3 regions of the Pseudoduganella sp. GW821-FHT12E03 genome follow, and region 2 is predicted to be linked to each of the others. Evidence: riboswitches for the same ligand, from Rfam matches in the RefSeq annotation. Region 2 holds a riboswitch; each other region holds the start of a gene.
What was found. A riboswitch is a leader RNA that binds a small molecule or an ion and turns the genes downstream of it on or off. The one in region 2 is predicted to bind glycine.
Positions count from the first base shown of each region.

Region 1: linked by a shared signal. The riboswitch ahead of AC1RRC_RS16050 (hypothetical protein) and the one ahead of AC1RRC_RS03535 (D-amino acid dehydrogenase) in region 2 are both predicted to bind glycine.
Region 3: linked by a shared signal. The riboswitch ahead of gcvT (glycine cleavage system aminomethyltransferase GcvT) and the one ahead of AC1RRC_RS03535 (D-amino acid dehydrogenase) in region 2 are both predicted to bind glycine.

Region 1 covers NZ_JBXAQJ010000005.1:562,128-572,916, forward strand. The annotation lists gene AC1RRC_RS16020 (aminopeptidase) at 1-418, opposite strand, end outside; gene AC1RRC_RS16025 (molybdopterin-containing oxidoreductase family protein) at 428-2,506, opposite strand; gene AC1RRC_RS16030 (M20 aminoacylase family protein) at 2,634-3,830, shown strand; gene AC1RRC_RS16035 (NAD(P)-dependent oxidoreductase) at 3,831-4,721, opposite strand; gene AC1RRC_RS16040 (acyloxyacyl hydrolase) at 4,890-5,432, shown strand; gene AC1RRC_RS16045 (M4 family metallopeptidase) at 5,543-7,267, opposite strand; glycine riboswitch at 7,519-7,610, shown strand; gene AC1RRC_RS16050 (hypothetical protein) at 7,871-8,593, shown strand; gene AC1RRC_RS16055 (C39 family peptidase) at 8,621-9,211, shown strand; gene AC1RRC_RS16060 (M4 family metallopeptidase) at 9,257-10,789, opposite strand, start outside.
Region 2 covers NZ_JBXAQJ010000001.1:908,465-919,253, reverse strand. The annotation lists gene AC1RRC_RS03560 (pseudouridine synthase) at 1-262, shown strand, start outside; gene AC1RRC_RS03555 (CusA/CzcA family heavy metal efflux RND transporter) at 413-3,532, opposite strand; gene AC1RRC_RS03550 (efflux RND transporter periplasmic adaptor subunit) at 3,547-4,764, opposite strand; gene AC1RRC_RS03545 (TolC family protein) at 4,761-6,050, opposite strand; gene AC1RRC_RS03540 (hypothetical protein) at 6,229-6,591, opposite strand; glycine riboswitch at 6,689-6,785, shown strand; glycine riboswitch at 6,788-6,891, shown strand; gene AC1RRC_RS03535 (D-amino acid dehydrogenase) at 6,950-8,209, shown strand; gene AC1RRC_RS03530 (L-serine ammonia-lyase) at 8,280-9,668, shown strand; gene AC1RRC_RS03525 (GMC oxidoreductase) at 9,733-10,789, opposite strand, start outside.
Region 3 covers NZ_JBXAQJ010000002.1:626,563-637,351, forward strand. The annotation lists gene gcvP (aminomethyl-transferring glycine dehydrogenase) at 1-1,615, opposite strand, end outside; gene gcvH (glycine cleavage system protein GcvH) at 1,777-2,160, opposite strand; gene gcvT (glycine cleavage system aminomethyltransferase GcvT) at 2,208-3,338, opposite strand; glycine riboswitch at 3,388-3,492, opposite strand; glycine riboswitch at 3,511-3,597, opposite strand; gene AC1RRC_RS06530 (ATP-dependent Clp protease proteolytic subunit) at 3,743-4,300, shown strand; gene AC1RRC_RS06535 (hypothetical protein) at 4,345-4,566, opposite strand; gene AC1RRC_RS06540 (DUF1631 family protein) at 4,701-7,691, shown strand; gene AC1RRC_RS06545 (S41 family peptidase) at 7,907-9,628, opposite strand; gene AC1RRC_RS06550 (low molecular weight protein-tyrosine-phosphatase) at 9,686-10,168, opposite strand; gene smc (chromosome segregation protein SMC) at 10,300-10,789, shown strand, end outside.

The DNA of each region.
Region 1 (10,789 bases), on a different contig from region 2:
CGTAGCCTTCCGCATCGTCCTTGCTGTAATAGCCACGGTAGCTGACGCAGCCGGCAATCGGGAAACACCACTGGATCGGGCGCAGCGACAGTTCCGGCGTGGCCACCACATTCCACAATACATACGGGCGTTTCAGCGCCGCGTAATTCTTGTAGCTGGCATTGTCCGGCAAGTTCAGTTCCTTGACGGCGAAACGGCGGATCAGCAGCGCCTTTTCCAGGCGCGCCTTGAGTTTGGGATCGGTGGTGGGGTCGCCCAGCCAGTCTTCAATCGGCCGGGCGTCGGACCAGAGCGCATACTGGCCCTGGGCCGCCTGGAAGTAATACTTAAACTGTGCACAACCCGCGAGCATCAGTGCGCACGCACCCGCCGCCAGCCAGAATCTGGCGCGCCTTAATTGACGGGCAATTTCGCGCATTCTTCACCTTCAGGTGCATTTCTCTACCTGAACCAGTGTATCGTAAAAAGTCGGCGCACGGCCCATATCCGTAAGGCGCTGGCTGGTGACTTCATTGGCGTTCTTGCCATCTCCGGCCAGCTTTTTCCACCAGATCGACAGCCCCACCACTAGGCCGGCACGGGCTTTGTCCGTCACCCGGGCCTTGCACGTGAAACTGCCCCGATCGTTGTATATCCGCACCATGTCACCGTGTCCGATACCGCGTGCGGATGCATCTGTTGGATGAATGTCCAGATGCGGCTCGCCCTCGGTGGCGCGCAGGCTGGACACATTGACAAAGGTGGAGTTCAGGAAGTTGCGCGCCGGTGGTGAAATCATGGCAAGCGGATAGCGTTTTGCCAGTTCCGGATTGCTGGCCACCGATTCATAGGGCGCGATGTACGCCGGCAACGGATCGAGGCCGTCGGCCAGCATCGCGGCGGAATAAAACTCGCATTTGCCCGATGGCGTCAGGAAGCCGCCGTTGGCAAACGGCGCGGCTGGCATGTTCAGCTTTTGCCAGCCATCGCGCTTCAGCGATTCCCAGTCGAAGTGGATGGCGCGCACGTCTTGCTGATTGAACGCCTGCGCCGCCAGGGCGTCGTCGGACTCCTTGAAGCACGGGTCATCCATGCCCATACGCTCGGCCAGCAGGCGGAAGATTTCCGTGTTGGCTTTGGCTTCGCCCATCGGTGCGATGGCCGCGTTATTGGCCATCATGTACAAGTGGCCATACGACGTGTGCGTATCGACGTGTTCCAGCTGCGTGGTGGCGGGCAGCACGATGTCAGCGTAATCGGCGGTATCGGTCTGGAAGTGTTCCAGCACCACGGTGAACAGGTCTTCGCGGGCGAAGCCCTGCGCCACTTTGGCCGACTCGGGCGCCACCGCCACCGGGTTCGAGTTGTAGACAATGACGGCTTCCACCTGGGGCCCGAATTCCGGTGATGACGGTTTTAACAGATCATCGCCGATGGTGGACATGTTGATCGTGCGCGGCGTGCGGCCGGCCAGCAAATCCGGGCGCTGCAGCTTGGCCTTGTTGGTCGGGAAGGAACCGGACGACGACAATTGCACGCCGCCGGCCGGATGGCGCCACGCGCCCACCAGCGCCGGCAGGCACGCGATATTCCGCACCGCCATGCCGCCGCCTTTGACGCGCTGCACGCCGTAATTCATGCGGATGGCGACCGGTTCGCCGGCTTTGGCCATGCCGCCATACAGGCGCGCCAGCTGTACCACCTCGTCTTCCGTAATGCCACAGGTTTCCGCCGTGCGTTGGGGCGTCCATTCCGTCACGCGCTGCTTCAACTCTTCGTAACCGATGGTGTAGCCGGCAATGTACTCGTGGTCGAGCAAATCTTCCGCGATCAGCACATGCATCAGGCCCAGCGCCAGCGCCGCATCGGTGCCGGGCAGCGGCGCGATGTGCTGGTGGCATTTCTCGGCCGTCAGCGAGCGGTAAGGGTCAATCGCGATCAGCTTGGCGCCGTTGCGTTTGGCCGCTTGCGCGCGGGTCCAGAAATGCAGGTTCGAGGCGATCGGGTTGCCGCCCCAGATGATGATCAGTTTGGCATCCTGGAATTGCTCCATGTCGGTGCCGATCGATGCGCCCACCGTATAGCGGTAGCCGGTGGCGCCCGCCATCGCGCAAATGGTGCGGTCCAGCAGCGAGGCGCCCAGCTGGTGGAAGAAGCGCTGCGCCATCGATTCGCCCTGTACCAGGCCCATGGTGCCGGCGTAGCTGTACGGCAGGATGGCTTCGGGGTCGCGCGCGGCGATCGGCTTCAGTTTGGCCGCGATGGTGTCGAGCGCCTCATCCCAGCTGATGCGCTCGAACTTGCCTTCGCCTTTTTTGCCAATGCGGCGCAATGGCGTCAGCAGCCGGTCCGGGTGATACGTGCGTTCCGCATAGCGGGCGACCTTGGTGCACAGCACACCGGCGGTGGTGGGGTGATCGGGATCGCCTTTCACTTCGGTTGCGACGCCGTTTTCGACGGTAACGATCAGCGCGCAAGTATCGGGACAATCGTGCGGGCAGGCCGCACGAACATGGGTGGTGGTCATGGAATTCCCTGGAAATACATCGATGAAACCGCCATCGTAAACCATTTTCAGCGCGCTCTCAGACTGCCCTTCCGCGCCCGGCGAGGCTACAATGCAAGGATAGCAACTGGCATGGTGGAGACCAGGTATGAAACTTGTAGAACCTATCATTGCATTTCAATCCGAACTGCAACAAATCCGGCGCGATATCCACGCGCACCCCGAACTTTGCTATGAAGAGCAGCGCACTTCCGACGTGGTGGCCGACAAGCTGGCGGAATGGGGCATCCCCGTCATCCGCGGCATGGGCACCACCGGCGTGGTCGGCATCATCAAGAGCGGCACGTCGGGCCGCGCGATCGGCCTGCGCGCCGATATGGATGCGCTGCCCATGCAGGAAATCAACACCTTCCCCCACGCTTCGCGCCACCCGGGCAAGATGCACGCCTGCGGCCATGACGGCCACACGGCCATGCTGCTGGGCGCCGCGCATTATCTGTCCCGGCACCGCGATTTCGACGGCACCGTGTACCTGGTGTTCCAGCCGGCCGAAGAAGGCGGCGCCGGCGCCCGCGCGATGATCAGCGATGGCTTGTTTGAACGCTGCCCGATGGATGCGATTTACGGCATGCACAACTGGCCGGGCGAAGCCACCGGCACCCTGAGCGTGACGGAAGGCCCGATGATGGCGTCCAGTAACGAGTTCCATGTGACGGTGCGGGGTAAAGGCGCCCATGCGGCGCAGCCGCACAACGGGATCGATCCCGTCATGGTGGCCGTGCAAATTGCGCAAGCATGGCAAACCATCATCACCCGCAATAAGAGCCCGCTGGATACGGCGGTGTTGTCGATCACGCAAATCCACGCCGGCAGCGCCACCAATGTCATCCCCGACGACGCCAAGCTGGTGGGCACGGTGCGCACCTTCACCACCCAAGTGCTGGATCTGATTGAAAGCCGCATGCGCGCGCTGGCCGAAGGCATTGCCGCCGGCTTTGGCGCGGAAGTCGATTTCACGTTCCGCCGCAATTACCCGCCACTGGTCAACCACGCGAAGGAAACCCGGTTCGCGGTGGAAGTCATGAAGTCGCTGGTGGGCGAAGACCGTGTCAACGACAAGGTCGAGCCGACCATGGGCGCGGAAGATTTCGCGTTCTTCCTGCAAGAAAAGCCGGGCTGCTATATCTTCATTGGCAACGGCGACGGCGACCACCGCGACGGTGGCCACGGGCTGGGGCCATGCGTGCTGCACAACGGCAGCTATGACTTCAATGACCAGTTGCTGCCGATCGGGGCGAGTTTCTGGGTCAAGCTGGTGGAAGCGTCGCTACCGAAAAACCAGTAATTACGGCAACTGGTCCGGGCCGCTGCCCACGCGGTGGCCCGTATTCAATTGTTCCAGCGCCAGCAGCGCCGCCGAATGGTCCGCATGCGGGAACACCTTCTCGATCGACTCATAACGCTGCGTCACCAGGTCCGTCACCGGCAACTCCACCCCCGCGTCGGCTGCCGCTGCCAGGATATTGTACTGGTCCTTCAACTGCGTCTTGACCTGCCCGCCCGGCATGAAATTACGCTCCAGCATGCGCTGGCCATGCACTTCCAGCACGCGGCTTTCCGCAAAGCCGCCACGGATCGCATCGCGCACGGCGGCCGGATCGGCCCCTGCCGCCTGCGCCAGCAACAGCGCTTCGGCCACGATATTGATGGTGCCGCCCACGATCAGCTGGTTGCACAGTTTCGATACCTGTCCGGCGCCGGCCGGCCCCACGCGGGTGGAGCGGCCCATGGCGGAAAACACCGGCTGCGCTTGCGCGTAATCGTCTTCGCCGCCACCGGCCATGATGGCCAGCGTTCCCGCCTGGGCGCCACCGACGCCGCCCGACACGGGCGCATCGATAAAGCGGCACCCCGCCGCGGTGAGGCTGCGGTGGAACGCCTGCGCTTCCGACTGGCGCGTGGAACTCATGTCGATCCACAGCGCGTTGGCCTTCAGCGACGGCAGCGCCGCATCGATCACGAGGCCGACCACCGGCCCCGCCTCCAGCATGGAAATCACGATATCGGCCGACGAGACGGCGTCGCCCAGGTCAGCGACGGGCATGGCGCCGAATTCAGCGAGCGGCTCGGCTTTGCTGGCCGTACGGTTCCAGACCGTGACGGCGTAACCGGCGTTGAGCAGGCGGCGCACCATGGGATCCCCCATCAAACCGATGCCGAGGAAAGTGATTTGCATTAGGATCTCCAAACAAGTTGAGAACAATGGGTGCCGGGCCTTCGGGCCGGGCATCCACATATCAGTATCTGGTCAGCATCTTAGCGCCACCGGATCGTTTTTGTGAATGTCGCTACAATGAGGGAATGCTATATAACTCGAGATATGGCATCGACTATGAAAGAGCCTATGCACACATTCAAACTTATCGCGGTTGCAAGCGCCATGCTGGCCATGCAATCCGCCCAGGCGGCACCCGATATCGACACGGCTTACACGGAATTTGGCAGCGGATCAAAGGTCCGCATGGTGCGCGCAGGCGTCACCTCCGACTGGAACACGCGCTGGTTCCAGTCCAACGGCACCCATGTCACGGCCTACTGGGATGCCAGCTTCGGCGCATGGCGGGGCACGCGGGCGCGCAATATTCCGGGCGCGCACCAGAACCTGGTGGACGTCGGCCTGACGCCGGTATTCCGCTTCCAGCGTGACGACGGCCTGGGATTATTTGCGGAAGCCGGTATCGGCATGCACCTGCTGTCCAAAAAATACGACAATAATGACGACCGGCTGTCGACCACTTTCCAGTTCGGCGACCATATCGGCGTCGGCTATGTGTTCAACAAAAACTGGGAAGTGGCGCTGAAGATGCAGCACTATTCCAACGGCGGCATCAAGAAACCCAACAGCGGCGTGGATTACGGCGTGGTGAAGGTGTCGTACCGCTTCTAGGCACCTGGATGAGGATGCCCGGCCTGAAGGCCCGGCGCCCATTTATAAAACTCAATAAAAAACCCTCCGCAAGCGCAAGCCTGCGGAGGGTTTTTATTTGCTGCTACGGCTTATTCAGCGACGTCGGTACCGACGTTGATGGCGGCGTAGGCACGCTGCACGGCTTTCGCTTCCGCGCTGTTGGCACCATACAGTTCCGTCGCGGCGGCCAGCACTTTGGTGCGGGCATCGGCATAGTTGGTCGACGACGTAAACTTGGTGGTCAGCGCCTTGAACCAGATGCGGTATGCCTTGTCCAGGCCGATGCCGGTCATGTTTTTCGGCGACTGGGTCAGGTACGGCGAGTAGTAGTCGCTGGACGTGGTGGCGCTGGAACCCTTGGCCAGGAAGTAGAACATGCGGTTGTTCGGGCCGCTGCTGTAGTGCACGTCCAGGCGTTTCAGCGACGAACTCCATGCATCTTTCGATGCGCCGTCTTTCGAAGGTTTGTACATCCAGCGCAGCGGATTGCCATCCTTCGAAATTTCCTTGCCGGTCATCCAGTCGTTGGCGCCAGGCGATGGCAGCGATGCGCCGGTGCCGCCGGCGCGGGCATAGGCTTCCACGGCTTCGCCAGCGATGTCCGATGCCGATTCATTCAGGCCGCCCGATTCGCCGCGGTAGGCCAGGTTGGACGTGGCGGCGGTGATGCCGTGGCCCATTTCATGGCCGATCACGTCGATCGAACCCAGGTTGTTGAAGTACGAACCGCCGTCGCCGATGTACATGCACTTGCAACCGTCGCTGTAGTACGCATTGTCATACGCGGTGTTGACGTGGGCCGCGATATAGGTGGCGGTATTGTTACCGTCCAGCGATTGCCAGCCCAGCACGTTCTTGTGCATGTCGTAGGTGTTCATCAAGCCCCACAGTGCGTTCACCGCGGCGGTCTGGCCGTTGGCGTTGGTGGTGCTGCCGCCGGCGATGTATTGCTGGCCATCGCCCCAGATATTGGTGGCGTTGGTGTACACGCTGCCGGCGCTGGTGGTGTGGTTGGCGTTGGTGATGGCCATGGCGCCGAAGGTGCCGCCGGTGCCGCGCGAACCATCGATCATCTTGTAGTTGGCGCCGTCATAGGTGGTGTTGATCGGCACCTGGCCGTTGTACTGGCTGTGGCCGGTGCCGATCACGGTTTGATGCATGTTCCACTGGTCGAGCACAGCGCCATTGGCCGCGTCCACGATGGTGTTGTGGAAGACCGGCTTGTTGCCATTGGCCTGGCGGGTCTGCACCAGGTACGCCAGCTTGTAGCTGTCCACCACGTCTTGCACGTCGGTCGCGTTCAGGTCCGCTTCGGCCTTGTTGGCGGCGCCGGCGACACGCACGGTTTTCATCACAGGGAAAATGATCAGTTCCGCGCTTGGCGGGTCGATCTGTACATTGTGGGAACCCACTTTGCCCAGCGCGACCTTGATGGCGTCCTGGCCGCTCATGGACGGCTTGGTGTTGATGCGCTTGGCGCTCAGGTCTTTGCGGCGCTCGGCAATCGATTCGCTGACGATGTTGCCGCCCGCATCGGAGACCACCACGGATTCGGATTCAAACACGCGCACACCCTTGTAGGTGTGGTTCAGGCGGCTGATGGCGTGGCCACGTTCGCCCGGGTGCTGGGAAGCGATGGCGAAACCATGGTCGGCATCCAGGCCATGTTTGCTGCGCTCACCATTCAGCGTGCTGACCAGGCGAGCCTTGTCTTGCTGGGAAAACGATGCCGGGGTGCCCATCATGGGCGCGGCGAATGCGGAACCTGCGATCGACACAATTGCTGCTGCAATCAGGGTCTTGCGAATTGCCATGGTTTCTCCGTTATAGATTTGGGTAGCGACGGCTACCTCGTGACCGCCACCTTACCGAAGCACCACAGGCCATGACAAAAAAATCGGGAATTACGACGAAAAGTGTGCACTTGTCTCAATTTGAAATTTTTTGTCGAACGTATCCATGTTTTTTTGTAGCGCGATACGGAAACAACGCAGCACTTGTGCGGTGTTGAATCATTCGTTCTGACTGGGCTATGCTGAATTAAGTAACCGGTGCAACACCGGTTGCAGCATAGTCGGGAGAGACCGGTCCACCATAGCCGGCGCCGAAGGAGCAACCGCCCCGGAAACTCTCAGGCCCATGAACCGGCTATGCTGATCAGAACTCTGAAGAGCCGCCCGGCCGCATGGCCATGGCGCACCGAAGGAGCAAGCGGCGCTACCGCCCGTGAATCTCTCAGGTCCGGAACAGAGGGGGCAACCGCTGTGCGTACGTCCTGTGCGCGCAGTTCTCAATCCATCTTGTGACGAAAGTCCGTGCCTTGACCGCATCGACCGCGTTTGCGCCGCGTTTTGCGCCGCGTTTTGCGCCACATTTTGCGGTGCGGGCCTCGTACACCCTGAAAAGGAGAAGCATCCATGCAGCACCAACGTTCCACCCGGCGTGCATTGCTGGCGCCATTGGCCTTGTTCACGATCCTGGGCCTGTCCGGCATACCCGCCATGGCGCAAAACGCCACGGCGATTGCCGCCAAAGACGGCGCATCGGCGCAAGCGGCGGCACAGCGCGACTTCGCGCAATTTGCCGCGTACCAGCTGCGCACCCGGCCCGGTGTCGCCCCGGTTGATTTCCCGCTCGAAATCGGCGACATGCAGGACTTGAAGGATGCTGTGATCGGCTACGGCTTTCCTGTCCATTCCGTGGAAGCCAAAGACATCGTCGCGGGCCGCGCGGATTTGCAGGCCATGGCCAAGCCTACCGGGCAGTGGCGCTTCATCGTCTCCGTGCGCGGCAAGCCGGTCGGCCTGGCGACCGTGGAGCAGGTCAACGGCCGCTATGAAACCGTTTCGTATGGCGCCGCCATCCTGGCAAAAGATGTCGATGCGTTGACGGCCCATCATGGCAATGCGGCGCGCAACAACCTGCGTTTCGTCCGCATTTACCAGGCGCGCGCCGACTTCCTGGAAGTCTCCGGTGAAGGCCGTACCCGTTATGCGCCACTGCATTCGGCACGCGAATCGCTGCTGCTGCAGGCGCGCGCAATGAAAACGGGTCAGGGCGACACGTCACTGATGGAAGCGTCCGAAGTGCTGCAGCCGCTGCGCGCAGCCGTCAAAGCCAACCTGGATGCGTTCCGCTGATCCTCATATCTGAATCTGGAGAGACCCATGAAATTGAAGCATCTCGCAATCGGCGCCGCCATGGCGCTGGCCATGCCGATGGCCATGGCGCAATGGCGCACCTTGTCCGTGCCGCTGACCACGCAGGAACACAGCCAGTGGTGCTGGTCCGCATCGAGCAAGGCAATTCTCAGCTATTACTGGGCCAATTACCCAAGCCAGTGCCAGATCGTGAACTGGGCGTATGGCTTGAACTACGCTTGCGGCAACAGCACGTTTAACTGGAACAGCAACGCCAACCAACCGAACTCCATGTATGGTTCATCCGGCAGCGTGCAAAACATCCTGGCCAATTGGAGCGTGCCAAACACCGCGATCAATAATTACCTGTCGTGGAACACCGTGGTTTCGGACATCAACGCCAACCGGCCGTTCGTGATCCGCTACGGCTGGACCGGTGGCGGCGGCCACATCATGGTGGGACGCGGCTATGAAACATATAACGGCGTCAATTACGTATACATCATGAACCCGTGGCCAGGCGAAGGACAAACCTGGCGCACCTATGCGTCGGCGGTCAGCGCGTCGGACCATAACTGGACCCATACGCAGCGCATGAATATCAGCCGCGCGAACTGACCTGTGCAAAAGCCGGCCCGGCATTGAGTGGGCTGGCTTTTGAAATTACTCAGCAATGTCGGTCCCAACATTGATGGCTGCATACGCCCGCTGCACCGCCTTCGCTTCAGCGCTGCTGGCGCCATACAGTTCTTGCGCCGCCGCCAGCACCTTGGCGCGCGCATCGGCGTAATTGGTCGACGAGGTGAATTTGGTGGTCAGTGCCCGGAACCAGATGCGGTAAGCCTTGTCCAGGCCAATGCCCGTCATCGCCAGCGGGGCTTTGGTCAGGTACTTCGAATAGTATTCGCTGGTGGTGCTGGCATTGGAACCCCTGGCCAGGAAGTAGAACATGCGGTTGTTCGGGCCACTGCTGTAGTGCACATCGAGGCTTTTCAGCGTCGTACTCCACGCGTCCGGGCTCTTGCCATCTTTGCTCGGCTTGTACATCCAGCGCAGCGGCTGGCCACTTTTTGAAATCTCCTTGCCCACCATCCAGTCGTTGATGCCGGGCGACGGCAGCACGGCCCCCTTGCCGCCAGCGCGCGCATAGGCTTCCACGGCTTCGCCGGCGATATCGGATGCCGACTCGTTCAGGCCGCCGGATTCACCGGTATAGAGCAGGTTGGAGGTGGCGGCCGTGATGCCATGGCCCATTTCATGGCCAATCACGTCGATGGCGCCCAGATTGTTGAAATACGTGCCACCATCGCCGATGTACATGCATTTACAGTTACCGGAGTAGTAGGCATTGTCATAGGCGGTGTTGACGTGGGCGGCGATGTACGTCGCCGTATTGTTACCATCCAGTGACTGCCAGCCCAAGACGTTCTTGTGCATGTCATACGTGTTCATCAAGCCCCACAAGGCATTCACTGCCGCGGTCTGGCCATTGGCGTTGGTGGTGCTGCCACCAGCAATGTATTGCTTGCCGTCTCCCCAAGTGTTACTGGTGCTGGTGTACATGCTGCCGGCGCTGGTGGTGTGGTTGGCATTGGTGATGGCCATGCCGCCAAAGGCGCCACGCGCGCCGCGGCTGCTGTCCAGCAGGCGGTACGTGGCGCCGCTCAAGGTGGTGTTGATGGCGACGGTGCCGCTGTACTGGCTGTTGCCGGTGCCGGCCACGGTCTGCAGCATATTCCATTGCCGCAGCACGCTGCCGTCTTCCGCGCTGACGATGGTGTTGTGATATCGCGGCTGGTCGCCGTTGGCCAGGCGCGTTTGCACCAGGTAGGCCAGCTTGTAGCCATCGACCACGTCCACCACGTCGAGCGCATTGAGTTCGCTCTCAGGTTTGTTCTCCGTACCCGCTAGGCGGACGGTCTTGATGAGCGGGTAAATGATCAGCTCCGCGCTGGGCACCTCGACCTGCGCACTGTACGCGCCGATCGTGCGCAACGCGGCATTGAGCGCCTCTCTCTGCTGGAGTCTGGGGGTAACGTTCATGCGCTTGCCACTCAGCGCCGCACGGCGGTCGGCGATGGATTCGCTGACGAGATTACCGTTCCCGTCGCTGACCACGACGGATTCCGAGGCAAACAGGCGCACGCCTTTATAGGTATGGTTCATGCGGCTGATGGCCATGCCCCGCTCACCGGG
Region 2 (10,789 bases):
TGCGAATCACGGCCGGGGCCGTCACAACCGCTATTTTGCCGAGCGGTTTGGCCAGGGACGGCTGATGCTGGCCGCCACCGGTATCGGTTTTCACCATCCGGTGACGGGGGAGTGGCTGCAATTGACGGCCCAGCCGGAAGGCAGCTTCATGCAAGTGCTGTCGATCTTCCCGGACGGGCTGGCGCAGCGGGATTTGGCGATTGCGTTGTCCGGCGGCGCAGACTGCGTAGCGCTTGTGAATCAATCGCGGACGCCTTCGTAGGGCGGTTTCCGCCGGGGCGGAAGCCGCCATGCGTGCGCCATCGCCAGCGTTTGCAGCACCTGTCCGCACACAATGGCGGCAAGCCTGCGGCTTACCGCCCTACGATATCGGCATGGCGGCTCCTGCCAACGCGGCAACCGCCTTAGGGAGTTACCGCCGGTGCACCAGCCGGTACAGCACCGGCAACACCAGTAAGGTCAGCGCGGTCGACGACAGGATGCCGCCGATCACCACCGTCGCCAGCGGCCGCTGCACTTCGGCTCCGGTGCCGGTGGCCAGCGCCATCGGCACGAAGCCCAGCGACGCCACCAGCGCCGTCATCAATACCGGCCTCAGCCGCGTCAGGGCGCCGCGCATCACCGCCAGCTCCAACGGCATCCCTTCCTCGCGCAGGGCGCGGATGCAGGCCAGCATGACCAGGCCGTTCAGCACCGCCACCCCGGACAGCGCAATGAAGCCCACCGCGGCGGAAATAGACAACGGGATATCGCGCAGCATCAGCGCGGCAATGCCGCCGGTCAGGGCGAATGGAATGCCGGTAAACACCAGCAAGCCATCCTTGATGTTGTTAAACATGGCAAACAGCAAGGCCAGCACCAGGAACAAGGCCAGCGGCACCACCACTTGCAGGCGCTGGGTGGCTGATTGCAGTTGTTCAAACGTGCCGCCCCAGCCAGTCCAGTAGCCCGGTGGAATTTTGACGCCGGCCGCCAGCGCGCGCTCGGCGTCCGGCACAAAGCTGCCGATGTCGCGTCCCCGCACATTGGCGCTGACCACAATGCGGCGCTTGCCGTTTTCCCGGCTGACCTGGTTCGGGCCGGGCGCGAAGTCCAGGGTGGCCACTTCGGCCAGCGGGATAAAGGCGGTGCCGGCGCCATCCTGACGCGGGATCGCAATGGGCAGGCGGCCCAGCGCATCGACGTCATTGCGCAGTGCTTCCGGCAAGCGCACGATGATGCTGAAGCGGCGGTCGCCCTCGAACACGGTCCCGGCATGCTGGCCACCGGTGGCGGTGGCCAGCGCTTCCTGCACGTCGGCGATATTGAGGCCATAGCGGGCCGTCTTTTCCCGGTCGATATTGACCGTCAACATCGGCAAGCCGCCGGTTTGCTCGACCTTGACTTCGGTGGCGCCGGGCACGCGCTGCAACACGTTCGCCACCTGTTGCCCGGTCGCCGCCAGCACATCCATGTCATCGCCATAGATTTTCACGGCGACGTCGCTGCGCACGCCGGAAATCAATTCATTGAAGCGCAACTGGATCGGTTGTGAAAATTCATACGCGTTGCCCGCGTACAGTTCCGCCTCGTCCTGGATCGCATCGATGAGTTCCGCGCGGCTGCGTTTCGGTTTGGGCCACGCGGATTCCGGTTTCAGCATGATGTAGCCATCGGAAATGTTGGGCGGCATCGGGTCGGAAGCGATTTCCGCCGTGCCGGTGCGGGCGAAAATACGGTCGATTTCCGGGAACCTGGCTTTCAGGCCGGTTTCCAGTTTCATTTGCATGTCCAGCGATTGCGTCAGGCTGGTGCCGGGGATGCGCAGCGCCTGCAGGGCGATGTCGCCTTCATTCAGGCTGGGCACGAATTCACGGCCCATCCGTGTCGCCAACAAGCCCGACAGTACTACCAGCACTACGGCGCTGGTGACCACCAGTGCAGTGTGATCGAGCACCTTGGCCAGCAGCGGCTGGTAGGCGCGGCGCGCCAGGGCCATCAGGCGGTTTTCCTTTTCCTCCACGCGCTGGCCGATAAACAGGGCCACCGCCGCCGGCACGAAGGTCAGCGACAGGATCATCGCCCCCGCCAGCGCCGCCACCACGGCAAACGCCATCGGGTGGAACATTTTGCCCTCGACACCGGACAAGGCAAAGATCGGCAGGTACACCACCATGATGATCAACTGCCCGAACAGCAGGGGCCGGCGCGCTTCCTTGGCGGCGGCAAACACTTCCTGTAAACGCTGTTCCAGGCTCAAGGCCCGGCCTTGCGCCTGCTGCGCATGGGCCAGGCGGCGCACACAGTTTTCCACGATCACCACCGCGCCATCGATGATGATGCCGAAGTCCAGCGCTCCCAGGCTCATCAGGTTGGCGCTGATCTTGTAGCTCACCATGCCGGTGAAGGTAAACAGCATCGACAGGGGGATCACCATCGCGGTGATCATGGCCGCCCGCAGGTTGCCGAGGAACAGGAACAGCACCACGATCACCAAGACCGCGCCTTCCAGCAAGTTCTTTTTCACGGTGGCGATGGCCTTGTCCACCAAGACCGTGCGGTCATACACGGGGATGGCTTTGACGCCCGCCGGCAGCGTCTTGTTCACGTCCACCATTTTTTTTGCGACCGCCTGCGCCACGGTGCGGCTGTTTTCGCCAATCAGCATGAAGACCGTCCCCAGCACCACTTCGCGCCCGTTTTCCGTGGCCGCGCCGGTCCGCAATTCACTGCCAAGCTCCACCGCCGCCACATCGCGCACGCGGATCGGCACCCCCTGCACGTTGTCGAGGATGGTGTTGCGGATATCGTCCAGCGAGTGCACCTGACCGGGCGCGCGCACCAGGAACTGTTCACCGCGCCGCTCGATGTAGCCGGCGCCGACATTGCCATTGTTGCGTTCGATCGCTGCCACCACCTGCTTCAAGGTCAGGCGGTAGGAGCTGAGCTTGGCCGGGTCCGGCGTGATGTGGTATTCCCTGGCGTAGCCGCCGATCGAATTGATTTCCGTGACCCCGGCCACCTGGCGCAATTGCGGCTTGACGATCCAGTCCTGGATTTCCCGCAAGTCCGCCGGGGTGTAAGGCTGGCCGTCGGCCTTTTTCGCGCCCGGTGTACTTTCCACGGTCCACAGGAAGATTTCACCGAGCCCGGTGGAAATCGGCCCCATGGCCGGATTGACCCCGGCCGGTAAATGATCCCTGGCTTCCTGCAGGCGCTGGTTGACCAGTTGCCGCGCAAAATGGATGTCGGTGCCATCCTTGAAAATGACCGTCACCTGGGACAGGCCATAGCGCGACAGCGACCGGGTCTGCTCCAGTTTCGGCAAGCCCGCCATCACGGTTTCCAGCGGGAAGGTGATGCGCTGCTCCACTTCCAGCGGCGAATAGCCGGCGGCCGTGGTGTTGATTTGTACCTGCACATTGGTAATGTCGGGCACCGCGTCGATCGGCAAGCGCTGGTAGCTGTACACGCCGAGCGCCGCCATTCCCAGCACGGCCAGCATCACCAGCCAGCGGTGGCCGATGGCCAGTTGTATGATCCGTTCAAACATGATCGACCTCCCGCTCAGTGCTCATGGCCGGCGCTGCCTTTGGCTTGCTGCGCCTTCACCACAAAACTGCCCGCCGCCGCATAGGCCGCGCCGGCCGGCAAGCCTTCCAGGATTTCCACCATGGCGCCGTCGGTCACGCCGGTGCGCACCGGATTGGCCTGGAAGCCCTGCGCGGTTTGACGGAAGACCACTTGCTTGCCGTCGACCGTCTGCACCGCGTCGGATTGCACCGCGACCGGCGCCTGGCGCACGCCTTGCGCCATGGCGACATTGACGAACAAGCCGGGACGCCACGCCATCTGCGGGTTGGCGATCACGACCCGGGCCTTGGCGGTGCGGGTTTGTTCCCCCAGCAGGCTGCCGACGTAGCTGATCTTGCCGGTGGCGGTGGAGCTGGTGGTGGTGGACTGGATCGTGACGGGTTCGCCGGTGCGCACCGCCTCGATGTCGCGCGCCGCCACATTGACTTCCACCCACACGGTGGACAGGTCGGACAGCAGGAAGACATTGGCGTCTTCCTTCACGGCTTCCCCGAGCGCGATATGCTTTTCCACCACCACGCCGTCAAACGGCGCACGCAGCACATACCGGTTCAGCGCACCCTGGTTGCCATTGCCATTGCCATTGCCATTGCCGCCCGCACCCAGTGCATCGAGTTTGGCGCTGGTGCTTTGGGCCTGGATTTGCGCTTCGTGGAACGCCTGGCGCGCCTGCAGGTAATCCTGTTCGGCCGAGATCTTGTCTTGCCACAGCTTCTTTTCCCGTTCATACGTCAATTGCGCCAGCGCCAGCCGTTTTTGCGCCGCCAGCTGGGTACTGCGCAATTCCGCCAGTTCGGGGCTGGCAATCACGGCCAGCACCTGGCCTTTTTTGACGTGCTGGCCGAGATCGGCCTGCACCGATTCCGCCACGCCCGGCAGGCGCGGCACCACGTGGGCGGTGCGGTCTTCATTGAATTTCACTTCGCCGGGAAATTGCAGCACGGTGCCGATGCCGGCCGGTCCGGCCTTGGCCAGCACGATGCCGGCCGCACGGATTTGCTCGGCGGTCATGGCGACCTGGGCGGCTTCTGCCGGGCCATGCGGCGCGCCGTCCGGACGTTCCGCATGCTCCGCGTGTTCCGCTTGCGGCGCATGCCGGTCAGGACCGTCCTTGTTCCAAAGGAGGATGGTGGCGCCCAGCACCAGGCCGGCCGCGATAACGCCCAGTACGGGCTTGATGGATTGGTTCATTTGATGGTCACGTAACGTTGCAGGTCGGCGATGGCCCGATAGCGCCCGGACAGGGCGGCCAGGTATTGCGCACGGGTCTGGGACAGCGTGCGCTGCGCATCGAGGACATCGAGGAAATTGAATTTGCCGAGTTCGAACCCGGTCATGGCCGCATCGAGCGCGCTTTGCGCGGCCGGCAGCATGTCGGTGCGGATGGTGTCGATCTGCTGTTGCGCCACTTCGGCGCGCAGGTAGGCGTCGGCCAGCGCCTGGCCGGCTTCCAACCGCACCACGTCGAGTTGCAGCGCGGCTTGTTCCGCACGGCGCAGCGCCGACAGCACATTGCCCTGGTTGCGGTGGAACACGGGCAGGGGAATCGCCACGCCGACCACGGCCTGCGAGCGGCCCTGGTCATAGTCTTTCTTGTTGCCGAGCGTGACGGTCAGGTCCGGCAGGCGCTGCGCCCGTTCGAGGCCGGCTTGCGCCTGTTCCCGTTCGTGGCGGGTGCGCGCCTGCCGCAGTTGCGGCGCCGCTTCCAGTCGCGCTTCCAGCATTTCCAGCGGCGGCAATGCCGTCCCATCGGGTTCGGGATGTGCCAGGCGCTGCTGCAGCGCGTAGGGACTGCCCCACATCGCCGCCAGGCGCCGCCGGGCGCTGGCCAGGTCGGCATTGGCTTGCGTCAGTTCCAGCCGGGCATGGGACGTGGCCACATTGGCCCGCGTGGCTTCCACCGGCGACACCTTGCCGGCGGTCACGCGCCGGTTGGCCGCATGGCTGGTTTTCAGCGCCAGCTCCAGTGCGCCCTGCGCCAGTTCGACACGTTCCTGGGCTGCCAGCGCATCAAAGTAGGCGGCCGTCACGTCGGCGCGCAGTTCCGCCGCCTTGACGTACACCTCGTCGGCGGCCAGGGTCCGGTCCAGCTCCGCCACCGCGATGCGGGCGGCGCGTTTGCCGCCCAGTTCCAGCGGCTGGCTGAGTTGCACCGTTTGCGTGCGGTTACCATGGGACGCGCCTTCGCGCAGCACGGACAGTTCGGGATTGGGCAACAGGCCGGCCTGCTGGCGGGCGCCGTCGGCAATGGCAATACCGGCGCCGGCCGCGCGCAGGGCGGGATTGGACGACAGGGAAAGGGCGATGGCCTGTTCCAGCGTTAATGTCGGCTGGATCAGCGCCAGATTGAATGTGGCATTGGGTGCCGCAGGGGATACCGGATCGGGTACCTGCGGGGCGGCCGCATGGGCGGCCAGGGGCAGGCACTGACCTGACAACAGGACCGTGGCGCCCAGCATGATGAATCTGGATCGCATGGATTTCACTCCGAAAGAGGACGTCGAAGACAATCCGGCGGCGAGAGGGCTATGCAGCGTTCAGGCTATGCAGCGCGTGAGCGATGCGGCAACGGGGCACGCGCGGTCGCGCATGCCACTTGTGCAGCTTGGCTCAGCTTGCTTGGCTCGACTGAAAGAGGTGAAACAGCCGCCGGGCTTAAGCGGCGGCGCGCCACTGGGGGCGTTCAGGTGGCGGGGTGTAAGCCGAGGAGGGCGTGGACAGCGGCATGGTTTGCCGCTGTCCGGCCAGCGGGGCATGGGCCAGCGCCGTGTCCAAAGTCGCCGGCGCCAGCGGCGCATGGGAACAGGACGAACAATCGGTATGGGGCGTCAGTTTTTTCGCCAGCGACGGCGAGCTATCTTTCGCCAGGTCGGTGTCGTCGGGGTGCCCGGTATGCTGGTGGTGGCCGAAGTGCTGCGCGGCGCGGCCCGATTCGTGTCCGCAATAGACGCTGATCGCCATCCAGCTGAACTGGAGTGCGACGATTGTCAGCATGAAGAACAGGAACTTACGGGCCATAGCGGCGCAGTATAGCATGGGCATTTGGCGCCCTGAAATGTGAAATTCATATGAAAAATGTTTGGTAAATCGTCACATCTTCGACTATGCTTCGCTCCAGGTGATATCGGGAGAGACTGTCCGCCCAGTGCGAGGACAGCGCCGAAGGAGCAACCGCCCCGGAAACTCTCAGGCAAAAGGACCGATACCACATTCACACTCTGAAGAGCTGCCGGAAGTCGTCGCCCGGTGCACCGAAGGAGCAAGCATCGAACTGCCACGGCAGGGGCATGCGAAATCTCTCAGGTCCAGAACAGAGGGGGTGTCTCTTGCGTATCCGCGCAGGGACCCTCTTTTGACTTCTGGAGTCTCGAGCATCATGAAAACAATTGCTGTTATCGGTGGCGGCGTCACCGGGATCACGACCGCCTATGCGCTGGCAAAACAAGGTTTTGCCGTCACGGTATTCGAACGCAACCGCTATCCCGCCATGGAAACCTCGTTCGCCAATGGCGGCCAGCTGTCGGCCTCCAACGCGGAAGTCTGGAACCACTGGTCGACCATCGTCAAAGGCGTGAAATGGATGCTGCGCAATGATGCGCCGCTGCTGGTCAATCCCAAGCCGTCGTGGCACAAATTCAGCTGGTTCGCTGAATTCATGGCGGCCATCCCGTACTACCGCAGCAACACCATTACCACGGCGCGCCTGGCCATCGCCGCGCGCGAACACCTGTTTGAATGGGCCCGCGCCGAGCGGATCGATTTCGACGTCCGCCGCCAGGGTATCCTGCACATCTACCGCGACCGCGCCGGGTTTGACCATGCGCGCGCGGTGTCGGGCATGCTGGCCGAAGGCGGGCTGCAGCGGCAAGCCGTGACGCCGCACGAGATGCGCCAGATCGAACCGGCGCTGCAGGGTGACTATTACGGCGGTTTTTACACGGAGAGCGATGCCACCGGCGACATCCACAAGTTCACCACGGCCCTGTCGGACGCCTGCCTGCGCCTCGGTGTTGGCATCCGCCTGGGCCAGGACGTGCGTTCGCTGTCGAGCAAGGATGGCCGTGTGGAAGTCGCGACGGTCCAGCTGGGCTTCCGCCAGGTCGAGACCTTTGACGGCGTGGTGGTGTGCGCCGGCACCGCCAGCCGCACCTTCGCCCACATGCTGGGGGACCGGGTCAACATTTATCCGGTCAAAGGCTATTCCATCACGGTCCACCTCGATGACGCGGGCAGCCAGGCCGCCGCGCCGCAGGTCAGCCTGCTGGACGACGCCACCAAACTGGTGACCAGCCGCCTCGGCGTCGACCGTTTCCGGGTGGCCGGCACTGCGGAATTCAACGGTTTCAACCGGGACATCCGGGCCGACCGCATCCGTCCCCTGACCGACTGGGTGGCGCAATGCTTCCCTGGCATCAAGACCAACCGCGTGGTGCCGTGGGCCGGTTTGCGTCCGATGATGCCGGACATGCTGCCCCGGGTCGGTCCCGGCTGCGCACCGGGCGTGTTCTACAACACGGGCCACGGCCACCTGGGCTGGACCCTGTGCGCCGTCACGGCCGACATGGTGGCCGGCATGATGGCGTCCACCCGCGAGCGGCAGTGTCCCGTGTCGCTGCTGGCGCCAGGCCGCGCCTGACCCGTTCCGGCCGGTGGCGCCTTCCCCTGCCGCCGGCCTGTCTACCCAATTTTTTTGAAGGAAACCGTTGATGGACATGAGTGTGTTTGACCTTTTCAAAGTCGGCATTGGCCCGTCGAGTTCCCATACTGTCGGGCCGATGGTGGCGGCGCGCCGCTTTTTACTTGAATGCAAGCGGCTGGACAAAGCCGTGGCGATTGAAGTGGCTCTGTATGGTTCGCTGGCGCTGACCGGTGTCGGCCATGCGACCGACAAGGCCGTGATCCTGGGCTTGCTGGGCGAGACTCCGCCGGGTGTCGATCCGGATGCGGTCGATGACTTGCTGGCGCAAATTGAACTCGATGGCCAGTTAAAACTGCTTGGCGCCTATCCCGTGCGCTTTACTGCCCGTAACAACCTGGTGTTCCACAAGACCGAGAGCTTGCCGGAACACCCGAACGGCATGCGGTTTACGCTGACCCTGGACGATGGCAGTTTTGTTGAACGCGTTTTTTTTTCAGTAGGCGGCGGCTTTATTCGTGAAGCCGGCGAAGCGCCGCTCGCCCAGGGAACCGATGGCGCCGTGCCGGTGCCGTACCCGTTCCACAACATGGGGCAATTGCTGCGGCATGGCCGCGACAGTGGGTTATCGATTCCCCGCATGTTGCGCGCCAATGAATGCGCCCGCATGGAAGACGCCGCGCTGGACGCCGGGCTGGATCGCCTCTGGCAAGTGATGAGCGGCTGTATCGCCCGTGGCCTGGTGACGGAAGGCCCGTTACCAGGCGGCTTGAACGTCAAGCGCCGCGCCGCCCGGCTGTGGCGGCAAGTCAATGAAGCGGGTCCGGACGCTACCCATGCGCGGCCGCACGATGCAATGCACCAGGTCAGCCTGTACGCGATGGCGGTCAACGAGGAAAATGCCGCGGGCGGCCGGGTGGTGACGGCGCCAACCAATGGCGCGGCCGGGATTATTCCGGCGGTGCTGCGCTATTACGTCGAATCATGCAAACCGGCAGACCCGGAGCAGGGGGTACGGATCTTCCTGCTGACGGCGGCCGCCATCGGCATGCTGTGCAAGCGCAACGCATCGATTTCCGGCGCGGAAGTCGGCTGCCAGGGCGAGGTCGGCGTGGCGTGCGCGATGGCGGCGGCGGGATTGGCGGCGGCGCTCGGCGGCAGCAACGAGCAAATCGAAAACGCCGCGGAAATCGGGATCGAACACCATCTCGGCATGACGTGCGACCCGATTGGCGGCCTGGTGCAGATTCCCTGCATCGAGCGCAACGGCATGGGCGCGATCAAGGCCATCACCGCAGCGACGCTGGCGCTGAAGGGCGACGGCACCCATATTGTCAGCCTCGACGAAGTGATTGAGACCATGCGCCAGACCGGCGCCGACATGCTCGACAAGTACAAGGAAACGTCGCTGGGGGGACTGGCGATCCACGTGGTGACGGTGAATCACGCGGCGTGCTAGCACCGCCTTGCCGGCCACCGTCGCGTTGGCCGGTGGCGCCGGGTACAGGCGACCGCAATGTTGCTCAGGCAGTAGGCGCAATGGCGGCGCCGGCGTTTTCCGCAGCCCCCGGAATCTGTGCCATCGCATGCTCGGCCAGCGCCGTGATGGTCAGCGAAGGGTTGACGCCGGGATTGGCCGGCATGGCGGCGCCATCGCAGACCAGCAGGTTGCGGTAGCCGAACACGCGCAGGCTGGCGTCGATCACGCCGCAACCGGCATCGGCGCCGATCACCGCGCCGCCCAGCAGGTGGGCGGTGGTGGGAATGTTGGCGGCGGCTTCGAAGATATTGCTCTGGGCGATACCGCCGGTCTGCGCGGCCAGCCAGGCGGCGGCCGCATTGCCGGCGGCGATGAAGGTGGGATTGGGCCGGGCGGCGTCCTGTTCCGTGCTCAGGGCATAGCCGCGGCCGAACCAGCGTTTACTGGCGCGCAACGCGATGGCGTTATCCAGCGCCTGCATCACCAGGAACATGGTGGTGCGCTCGCTCCAGCCGACCGGCCACAGGGTTTTCAGGCCGCGCAGCGGGTGGCGCAGCAAGCCGCTCAGCCAGGTCAGCGGCCGGGTCAGGCGCGTGCCGTCGCCGACCAGGCAGGTGTACAGTAGTGACATGAAATCCCCTTTGCGGCCCAAGGTCACCAGTTCGATATGGGTGTCGGCGTCGACATGGATGCTGCCGCTGATTGCCACGTCGTTCCAGGTGCCGATGTCCTTGGGCAGGCGCACGGTGAGGATGGATTCGCTGTTGGTGCGCACCAGTTCACCGAGACGGTCGCTGATGCGCGGCAGCGAGCCGCCATGCTTCAGGTTGGCGAGCAGGCGGTTGCTGCCCAGGGTGCCCGCCGCGATCACCACGCCGCGCGCGGTGAAGGTCTTGCGGTCTTTGAAACACCACGCGCCGGGGCGTTCGGTGGTGACAACGTAGCCTTCGCTGCCGTCCGGCGCGCCGGCTGGCGTGACATCGACGACCTGGTGCCCGGGCAGGATGGCGGCCCCGCGCTTTTCGGCGAACCACAGGTAATTCTTCACCAGCGTGTTCTTGGCGCCGACGCGGCAGCCGACGCTGCAAGCGCCGCAGCGG
Region 3 (10,789 bases), on a different contig from region 2:
GGTGGATGGTCGAGAATTCAGGCCAGGTCACCGGGATCATTTCGCTGGTGGCGTTCAGCTTCATGGTGCACGAACCCAGCGGGATCATGGTGCGGTCCAAGGCGAGATCCTTGTCGGCCAGGCTGCGCAGGTAGCGCAGCATTTCCGTTTCGGAGTGGTAGCGGTTGAAGATCGGGTGCGTCAGGTAAGCGGACGAGCGGCCCAGCGCTTCGTTGAAACCACGCTCGATGGACGCTTCCACGGTGTCGAAGTCCGGCGCGGTCGCCGAAGAATTGATGCCGGCGGCAAAGATGGTCCACAGCGTGGCGATGTCGTCACGGGTGGTGGTTTCGTCCAGCGACACGCCGACGTGGTGCGCGTCGATCTTGCGCAGGTTGACGCCGTTGGCGACAGCGGCCGCGTGCAGCGCGTCGGCATTGGTGGTCTTGACGGTGATCGTGTCGAAGTACGAATCGTTCGACAGGCTGTAGCCCAGGGCTTTCAGGTTGGACGCCAGGATGCCGGTGAAGCGGTGCACGCGCTTGGCGATTTGCAGCAGGCCGGCAGGGCCGTGGTAGACCGCGTACATCGACGCGATGACGGCCAGCAGCACTTGCGCGGTGCAGATGTTCGACGTGGCTTTTTCGCGGCGGATGTGCTGCTCGCGGGTTTGCAGGGCCAGGCGGTAAGCCTTGTTGCCTTGCTGGTCGATGGTCACGCCGACCAGGCGGCCTGGCATCGAACGCTTGTATTCGTCGCGGGTCGCCAGGTAGCCGGCGTGCGGGCCGCCAAAGCCCAGCGGTACGCCGAAGCGCTGCGAGTTACCGACGACCACGTCGGCGCCCCATTCGCCCGGTGGCGTCAGCATGGTCAGGGCCAGCAGGTCGGCGGCCACCACCACCATCGCGCCGGCGGCTTTGACGGTTTCCACGGCGGCGCGGTAGTCGCGCACCACGCCGTTCACGCCAGGGTATTGCAGCAGCACGCCGAAGGCGCCAGTGACACCGGCCAGTTCCGACGGATCAAAGGTGCGCACTTCGATGCCCAGCGGGGTGGCGCGGGTCTGCACCACTTCCAGGGTTTGCGGCAGCACGTCGTTGGCGACGTAGAACACGTTCGACTTCGACTTGCCCACGCGCTGGATCAGGGTCATGGCTTCGGCGGCGGCGGTGCCTTCGTCCAGCATCGACGAGTTGGCGATGCTCATGCCGGTCAGGTCGGTCACCACTTGCTGGAAGTTCAGGATGGCTTCCAGGCGGCCTTGCGAGATTTCCGGCTGATACGGGGTGTAGGCGGTGTACCAGGCCGGGTTTTCGAAGATGTTGCGCAGGATAACGCCCGGGGTGTGGGTGTTGTAGTAACCCTGGCCGATCAGGGACTTCAATACCTTGTTCTGGCCGGCGATGGCTTTGAGTTTCGCCAGCGCTTCGGTTTCAGGCAGCGAGTCGGTGAACTGGCCCAGTGGCAGGGTGTTCTTGTTGCGGATCGATGGCGGCACGATGGCATCGATCAGCGCGGCGCGCGAGGCGTAGCCCAGCACGTCGAGCATTTGCTGCTGCTCGGCGGCGTCCGGGCCAATGTGGCGGGCGATGAATGCATCGCGGGCTTCGAGTTGGGTCAGGCTGGTACGGGTCATGATAGCGGGGGCAGATGAGATAAATACGTTGGGCGGGCTTTACAAAACCGCAGGGCCGCCGGGGCGGTGCATGCGGTTCGAGGCGTTTCGGCGGCTTTGTAAAGCCTGCTGAACGGGGACCGCAAAAAAATGGCGCCCGCGGTCAGGCGGGCGCCATGGTATTAACCTTCGGTGGTCTTGCCGTAAGCGGCAGCGTCCAGCAAGCCGTCGATGGCGGCGGCGTCGGATGGCTTGATCTTGAACAGCCAGTTGGCGTAGGCGTCCGCGTTGATCGATTCAGGCGAATCCACTACCGCGTCGTTGACGGCGATGACTTCGCCGGACACTGGTGCGTAGATGTCGGAAGCGGCTTTCACGGATTCCACCACGGCGGCGTCGTCGCCGGCGGTGTAGGTGTTGCCGACTTTCGGCAGTTCGACGAACACGATGTCGCCCAGCGCGTCCTGCGCGAATTCGGTGATGCCGACGGTCAGGGTGCCGTCCGCTTCAGCACGTACCCACTCGTGGGATGCGGTGTACTTCAGGTCTGCAGGAATGTTGCTCATATTGGCTCCAATAGGGTTGTTGTTCGTGTTTGAGGTGCTGACCCGTGTCAGGCAGCGAGGATTTTACCGTTACGGACGAAAGGCAGCTTGACTACCGTGGCGGCCAGCTTCTTGTCGCGGATTTCCACGTGCACGGTGTCGCCGACATTCACGCCCATCGGCACGCGCGCCAGGGCGATCGCTTGCTGCATGGTTGGGGAGAACGTGCCGGACGTGATTTCGCCGGTGTCGCCATTGGCGGCGACGATTTTCTGGTGCGCGCGCAGCACGCCGCCTTTTTCACGCAGGATCAGGCCGACGAATTGGGCGTTCTGGCCTTTGGCTTGCAGGGCGGCCTTGCCGACGAAGTCGCGCTCGGACACCAGGTCGATGGTCCAGGCCAGGCCTGCGTCCAGCGGGTTCACGGATTCGTCCATATCCTGGCCGTACAGGTTCATGCCGGCTTCCAGGCGCAGCGTGTCGCGCGCGCCCAGGCCTGCCGGCTTCACGCCCGCGGCCACCAGGGCGTTCCACAGCGCTTCGGCTTTGCTTGCCGCGACGCCGATTTCAAAGCCGTCTTCGCCGGTGTAGCCGGTGCGTGCCACCATCGCCTCGCCGAACGGCGTGTCTTGCACGAAGGCGACGTTGAATGGCTTCATTTCGCCCGTGGCGGCTTGCGAGCCGGGAATCACTTCCCATACCTTGGCGCGGGCGTTCGGGCCCTGCACGGCGATCAAGGCCATCGGTGCGCCTTCAGCCGTGTCGCCATCGCGGCGCTGGGTGATCGTCAGGCCGGCGCCGGTCTGGTCGTTGTGCGCTTGCATCCAGGCCACGTCCTTGGCGGCGGTGCCGGCGTTGACCACGAGGCGGAACCATTCTTCGTTGATGAAGTAGACGATCAAGTCGTCGATCACGGTGCCTTCAGGATTGAGCATGCACGAGTACAGGGCCTTGCCCGATACCTGCAGCTTGTCGACGTTGTTGGCCAGCAGGCCGCGCAGGAAGCCGCGCACATTGGCGCCCTTGATGTCGACCACGCACATGTGGGCCACGTCGAACATGCCGACGTCGGTGCGCACCGCGTGGTGTTCTTCGATTTGCGAGCCGTAGTTGACGGGCATGTCCCAGCCGCCGAAATCGACCATGCGGGCGCCAAGTGCGCGGTGGGCGTTATTGAGGGGAGTCGACTTCAAGGTCATGTTTGGTCCAATGATCAAAAGGAGTTATAAGGCACGGCAATGCCGTACTTCGAACCCCTCTGTCCTTGGTACCTGAGAGATAGCAAACGGATGGTTTGCACGCCCCTTCGGTGGGCCGTTTCAGAACGAACGGCCGCTCTCCAGAGTTTAACCGGCTGCGCCGTGCGCCGCTGGCCCCTGACCGGTCCTTTTGCCTGAGAGTTTTTGGGTAGTGCCCCTTCGGCGGCAGCGGGCTGCTGCGCTCTCCCGATCAAGACTGTCGACTATATGCCAGATGGTCACTCATGTCAATCTTGCAGGCCCTGGCGGGGCCGCCGATTACTCATGCGCACGAATGAATTCAGTGCGCGGGAGGGGGCCGCTCCTTTGCTAAAATTGTCGTAATTAAAACAACGAGGCCAACCATGGACCAGCATGAAAAATTTGACGGGCACGCGTGGTTCACGCTGTCCGGCGACGTCAACAGCGATATGGTGCACCGCATGTTCGATGCGGTCGCCGATATGACGGAAGACATGGTGACCGACGCGCACGTGTTGCTGCAATCGAATGGCGGCTATGTCAGCGACGGTATCTGCCTGTACAACTACCTGAGCAAGCTGCCGATCCGTTTTCATTTCTATAACGCGGGCGCGGTCGCTTCGATTGCCGTGATCGTGTTTTTGGCGGGGCAAAAGCGCTATGCCAGCAGCACCGCGCGTTTCATGGTGCATAAGTCGCACGCCAGCGCGCCGTCCGGCGCCAGGCCGGAAGCGCTGCGCATTATCGTCGAGGGCTTGCAGGCCGACGATGCGCGGACCGAGGAAATCCTCCGGAATCACGTGGAATTGTTGGACGAGCAATGGCAAATCCATAATTATTCGGACTTGCACTTGACGGCCAGGCAGGCTGCCGAAGTCAAGATGGTGAATAAAGTCATGGATTTTGCGCCGCCCAAAGGGCGCCGCGTGACGAATATCTGAACCGGGCGGCCGGGCCGCCCATGTCTTTCCGGTTAACTTTCCGGTCAGCGCCCCCTGGCCCCGTTGCGGTGCGTACTGCGGGCGCTGATCCGGTTGGCGCGGCGGCTTTCCTCGGCCCGCACATCTTCGCGCCGGGCGCCCTGGTGATCCTGCGGCGAAACCGATACCGATCCTTTAGTTCCTGACTGCCGGCTGATGCCGCCACCTTGCTGCGGCGTCTCCTGGCTGCCCTGATAATCTTGTCTGGTTTTTACCTTGGGTTGCATGATTTAATCCCTTCAGGTTGAGACAGTCCGGCAAAAAAACTACCGATTATTGACTTGTAGCTATTGCCTTGTGGCAATAGTGTGCAAGAATATGGGTGTGGCAATCCGCCGTTCCCACCAAATCAGGTTAGACCATGCAATCAGATCAGACAAATCCTGCCGTGCCCAAGAAAGCGGTGACGCCGCGGCATGCGTTGCTGGAAAACCTGATCGACATCGTCCACCGGCACGTCAGCGAACAATTCCTGGACTTTACGACGCGCGTCGCGTCGGCTTTGATCGATGGCGATCTCGAGGCCGACATACGCGTGTTGCAGGCGCGCTTGCGCGCCGGCAACCTGCTGCGCAGCGGCCATTACGGCTATCTCAGCCTGGTCAAGAAAGAACTGGAAAAAGCGCTACGCCACGAAATCGCGGAACTGGCGCCGGGCCAGAAGGCCAGGCCGAAGCAGGTTGCGCAATCGCTGTCGCTGGTGTCCATGGAAGAAATGGATACCAAGGTGGCGATGGGCGCGGTGGCTAAAGCGTTCGAAGTGCAGTATGCCGATGCACTGGCCACCCTGAATGTGCGGCTGGCGTTCTTGCTGGACCGTGACATTTTACGCATCAACCAGAACCCGTTCCGTCCGGAAGTGATGCTGGGGGCAATGCAGCAGGCATGGCTGGCGTTCAATCCCGATGAAGAGGCGGAAGAGTTGTTGCTGGCGCTGCTGAAACCGGACTTGTTCCTGCAGTTGTCGCCCATGCTCGAAGAATTGAACGACACCTTGCAGCGCAAGGCGGCCCAGCCTGGTTCGGTGGACAGTTATAAGACCCGCAAGGCCGATTCGCATGACGCCAGCAGCGCCAGTCCGGCGCGTCAGCGCAAGCAGCAGGCGGAGCTGGCCCAGCAATTGCGCCAGTTCTTTGGTGGGGCACAGGAACCGGGCGCCGATCCGGCGTTGCTGATCCCGGATTTGCCGGATATCGCCAACCTGAAGGCGGGATCGTGGGCGCAAGGGCCGGCGCAAAACTTCCAGGGCGATGGCAACAACCCGGCGGCGCAGCAGGCGGCGCAGGCGGCGGCCAAGCAGCCGCTGTTTAACTTCCTGTCGCAGGTGCAGCAGGGTGGTTTGGCGACGGCTGGCATGGCGGGCACGGTAGCCTCGGGCATGCAGGGGGGAATTCCGGGCACTGCGCCGGGCGCCATTTCCGGGGGAATGCCAGGTGCGGTTCCGGTCAGCGTGCACGGTGGAATTCCCGGCGCGATGCCAGGCCCGTTCGCGGGCGCGATGGCGCCAGTCCTGGTGAATGGCGGCGGCATGCCCGCCGGCGGGGCGCGCGCGTATATGCCGGGCGGATTCGCGTTGCCGCCGGGTGTGGCGGCGCAGTTCGGCGGCGCAATGGTGGCGACTGGCGCGGCCGGCGCTGCAGGAGTTGCTGGAGTGGATGCCGGCGTGGCGGCGGGTGGCGCGACAGGTATTGCGACAGGTATGGCGACAGGTATGGCGCCGGCTGTGCCGCAGGGCGCAGGCACGGGCTGGTTGCCGGCGGGGGCGTTTTTTGCTGTCCCCGGCGTCGGGATGGCGGGGCAGGGCGGGATGGATCTGGCGGCAGCCGGCGTGGCGCCGGCTGGGATGGGTGCGCCCGCGGCTGCCGGAATGGCCGTGGGGTATGTGCCGGCATCCGCCATGATGGCGGGGGGCATGGGCGGCGGCATGCCTGGCGGGATGGCCGGCCCTGCTGGGCTTCCCGCCGGCGGCTCCGGCTTGCTGGCCTTGCTCAATGCGCAGGGCGGACTGCCCGGCGCCGTGCCGGCCACGGATGGCGCTGCCGCGGGTGCCGCGGGAATGACCGGCATGGCCGGATTGGCGGGATTGGGCGCCGCGCCCAATGTGTTTTACCTGCCCAGCATCAAGCAGCAGGCGCCGCAAGGCGCTTTGAGCCGCGCCGACGAAAGCACCATCGACTTGCTGTCGGCGGTGTTTGACACCGTGTTCCGTGATCAAAATATATCGCAGGAAATCCGCGACCTGATGCGCTTCCTGCAAATCCCGGTGTTAAAGGCCGCATTGGTTGACAAGGATTTCTTCTTCCAGGATGGCCACCCGGCGCGGCGCCTGATCGACTTGCTGTCGCGCATGGGTTGGGAGCAGCGCAAGAGTCCGGACGATCCCTTGTTCCAGGCCATGCAGCGCAGCGTGGAGCGTGTCGGCCGCGACCATGACCATGAGTTGAGCGTATTTACGGAAGCGGTCAACGAACTGGAAGCGTCGCTGAAGGCCGATGAAACGGCCGAGGCCACCGCCATGGCGGCGCCGATCGCGGCGGCGCTGAAACAGGAAAAAATGGCGGAAGCGGCCAGGTCGGCAAAAAATGCCGTGGCGCTGCGCATCGGTACCGGCGAAGTGGTGGCGGTGGTGGAAGCGTTCCTGGAAAACCGCTGGATCAATGTCCTGACACTGGCGTACAGCGTGGAAGAGGAAAAGCCGGGCGCCGTGAAACACGCGACGCAAACCATGGACGACTTGATCTGGAGTGTCAAACCGAAGATTACGCCGGACGAACGCAAGCAATTGATCGGAAAGTTGCCAAAACTGTTGTCGACGCTGAACAAGTGGCTCGACATCATCAAGTGGCAGGACGCCGAGCGCCTGCAATTCTTTGCCGAACTGGCCGAATGCCACGCTTCGATCGTGCGTGCGCCACTGGAAGTGTCGCCGGACCGCCAGGTGGAACTGGCGATGGAAGCGGCGCAAAAAGCGGCGGAACGGCGCCAGGAACTGGCGGCGCAAGCCGCTGCGCGCGCGCAGGCGGCGGCAGCGCCGCCGCCGCAGGATGATGACGCCGTGGTCGAAGTGGACAGCCTGGCCCGTGGCGACTGGCTGGAGTTCGACCAGGACGATGGCAGCCAGCGCAAGGTGAAACTGGCCTGGATCAGCCCCCGGAAAACCCTGTATATCTTTTCAACGCACTCCCGGCAGGAAGCGTTTTCGTTGTCGGGCGAAGCGATGGCGCAGAAATTCCGCGACGGCCAGGTGCGCGTGTTCCGCACCGAGGGGCTGGTGGGCCGGGCGCTGTCGCAGGCGATGGGGCAGGTCGCCGTCAACGACGAGGACATGGCGGCGCCGGGCGCCGCCGCGTGAACCGAACGAGGTCGTGAACAGGTCGGGAGCGGCAACCTCGTAGGGCGGTTTCCGCATTGGCGGAAGCCGCCATGTGTGCGCCATCGCTAGCGCATGCAGCACCTGTCAGCACGCAATGGCGGCAAGCCTGGGGCTTACCGCCCTACGATGTCCGGCAGACCGATTTATTCACAACCTCGCTGGTGTTCGTGCGGCGCCGAGCCAACGAAAGTCGCTTATTGCTGCGCGACCTGTTTGGCGCCCAGCACCTCGATGGCGCGTTCCAGCGCCGCGTCGCGCCCCGCGCGCAAATCCGCCACGGTCGGCTCGACCACGATCACCGGCTGCACGCCCTTGCCGACAAACGTTCGCCCGTCCGGCCGCACGTCGCGTTTGACGCAAATGCGGGCGCGGCCGCCGCCCGGTAAATCCATGTACAACTGCTGGCCGGTGCTGCCGGCGGTGGGGGTGCCGATCAGCGGGCCGCGCTGCATAGCCTCATAGGACACGGCAAAATCTTCCGCGGCGGAAAAGCTGCGCGCACCGATCAGCACCGCCACCGGGCCGGTATACACACGGTCGCGCGGGCGCTGGAACTGGTTGCTGCCTTCCACCGGGCGCCATTTGATCAGGCCGATACCGCCGGTGCGCTCCAGTGCGGTGTCGTCGCGCACATACGACGGCGCCGTGGCGAACGGTTTATTGTCCAGGTAGCTGAGGATATTGAAACCATTGTCGCCATCGCCGCCGCCATTGTTGCGCACATCAATCACCAGGCCACTGGCTTGCAGCACTTGCGGCAGCGCGGCTTCCAGCGCCTTGACGCCGCTGTCATTTTCAAATGTATCCACGCGCAGGTAAGCGATATTTCCCGGCAACAGGCGCAATTCCGCCGGCGCCTGCGTTTGCACGTCGCTGTACCCGGAACGCGCCACGGTTTCGTTGCGCTCCTTGCCATCGGCGCCGCGCAGGCGCAATTGCACCGGTTTTCTCGCGTCCCCCGACAGCAACTGGTAGCCGTAGGTGCGCACGTCGCGGTCTTGCGGCGTGGAGGCGCTGACATAGCGCAGTACGTTCGCCTCCGCATAGGTTTTCACGGGCTGGCCGCCGATCGTCACGATTTCGTCGCCCACCTTGATGCGGCCCGCCAGCGACGGGCTGCGCACCTGTGTCACCAATACCTTGCCTTCCACCAGCGTGGTCAGCAGCGGCGGGCGGGCATACAGTTTGTCGTGCAGCGCATCGGGCGGATAAATATTGGTGTGGCCATCGCGCAGCAGGGGCGCCACTTCCATCATGACCTTGTAATAGGCTTCCGTGGTCGGCGCGGCCAGCACCTTGCCCAGGTAGTCCATATACGTCTTGTTCCAGTCCAGCTCCGGCACATTGTCGAAGAACGCGAAGCCATGGCGCGCTTCCGACCAGAACAGCGACAGCCCGGCAACCTTTTCCTCATTGGTCAGCACCGGCTTGTACGGCGTGGCCGGGCTTTTCCACAGGCGCGATGCGGCCCGGTTGGCGCCCAGGATGGCCTGGAAGCGCGGCTCATCCTTCAGTACCGCCAGCGCCGCGTCATTGGCCACCATGTCGGCGAACGGCGCGGCCTGGCCAAACTGCGCCATGTCTTCCAGCAAGGTCAGCGCCTGGTCTTTTTTGCCTTGTTTGGCATAGATCGCGGCCAGCTCGCGCCGCACGTCGAAGCCCCGGAAATACAGGAACGTGCTGCCGGTGCCGCGCGCATGCATTTCCGGTTCGGCCAGCATGGCCAGCGCTTTTTCCAGCAGGGCCGCGGCCTGTTCCTGTCCCTTGGACGTGGTGTCCTGCTTCAGGGCGCGCTCGGCGTCCGCGCGCAGGGTCTGGATTTGCTGGTAATCCTTGCCCGCCTGGGGGGGCGCGGCGGCACTGGCGAAGGCGGTGCAGGCGGATAACAGCAGGGTGGAAATCAGGCGGCGTTGCATCGGTAGTCCCTCGGGGCGAAAAGCCTGCCAGTCTACAGGTTCGATGCGCACACAATCTCACACTTTGTCACAATCGCAATTTTGCAACATTGATATCAGTCCGTCGGCGGCGTCTTCCACATAATCGAGCACCGTATCGAAGCCTTGCGCGCCGCCGTAATACGGGTCGGGCACGATGTCGGAGCGCGATTGGGCGGCGTATTGCATGAACAGGCCCAGCTTGTGCTGGTACTGGGCCGGGCAGCGCGCTTTCAGGATGGTGAGATTGTCGTGGTCCATCGCCAGGATATGGTCGAACACTTCGAAATCCACGGTGGACACCTGGCGCGCGCGCTGGGCCGACAAGTCATAGCCCCTTTGCAGCGCGTGCAGCATCGAGCGCTGGTCCGGTTTGCTGCCGACGTGGTAGGCATGGGTGCCGGCGGAATCGATGTCCAGGTTCAGGCCGGCCTGTTGCGCGCGGTGGCGGAACACGCCTTCGGCGGTGGGGGAGCGGCAAATATTGCCCATGCAAACGAACAGGATGGAAGTCTTGACCATGATGCTGTTTTTAATTGGTTTTAGAAGGATTTGACAGGGTGCTGTGGCGTGTTTTTGGCCAGTATTGACAACCAAAATGGTATGATAGGCCACTTTTCATCACGGCATTCCGAATCCGGCTTTTTAAAAACGTGCGTTTATCATCGATAAAATTGTCGGGATTTAAGTCTTTCGTTGATCCCACCAATTTCCAGGTGCCGGGTCAATTGGTTGGCGTAGTAGGTCCTAACGGTTGCGGCAAATCGAATATTATCGATGCCGTGCGATGGGTGCTGGGCGAATCAAAAGCATCGGAATTGCGCGGCGAATCAATGCAGGACGTGATTTTCAACGGGTCCACGCACCGCAAGCCGTCCGGCCGCGCCTCGGTCGAACTGGTGTTCGACAACCATGAAGGCAAGGCGTCCGGCCAGTGGGGCCAGTATGCGGAAATCGCCGTCAAACGCACCCTGACGCGCGACGGCACGTCGACCTATTACATCAATGGCCAGCCGGTGCGCCGGCGTGACATCCAGGATATTTTCCTCGGCACCGGCCTGGGGCCGCGCGCTTACGCGATTATCGGTCAGGGCATGATTGCCCGCATAATCGAATCGCGTCCCGAAGAATTGCGCGTGTTCC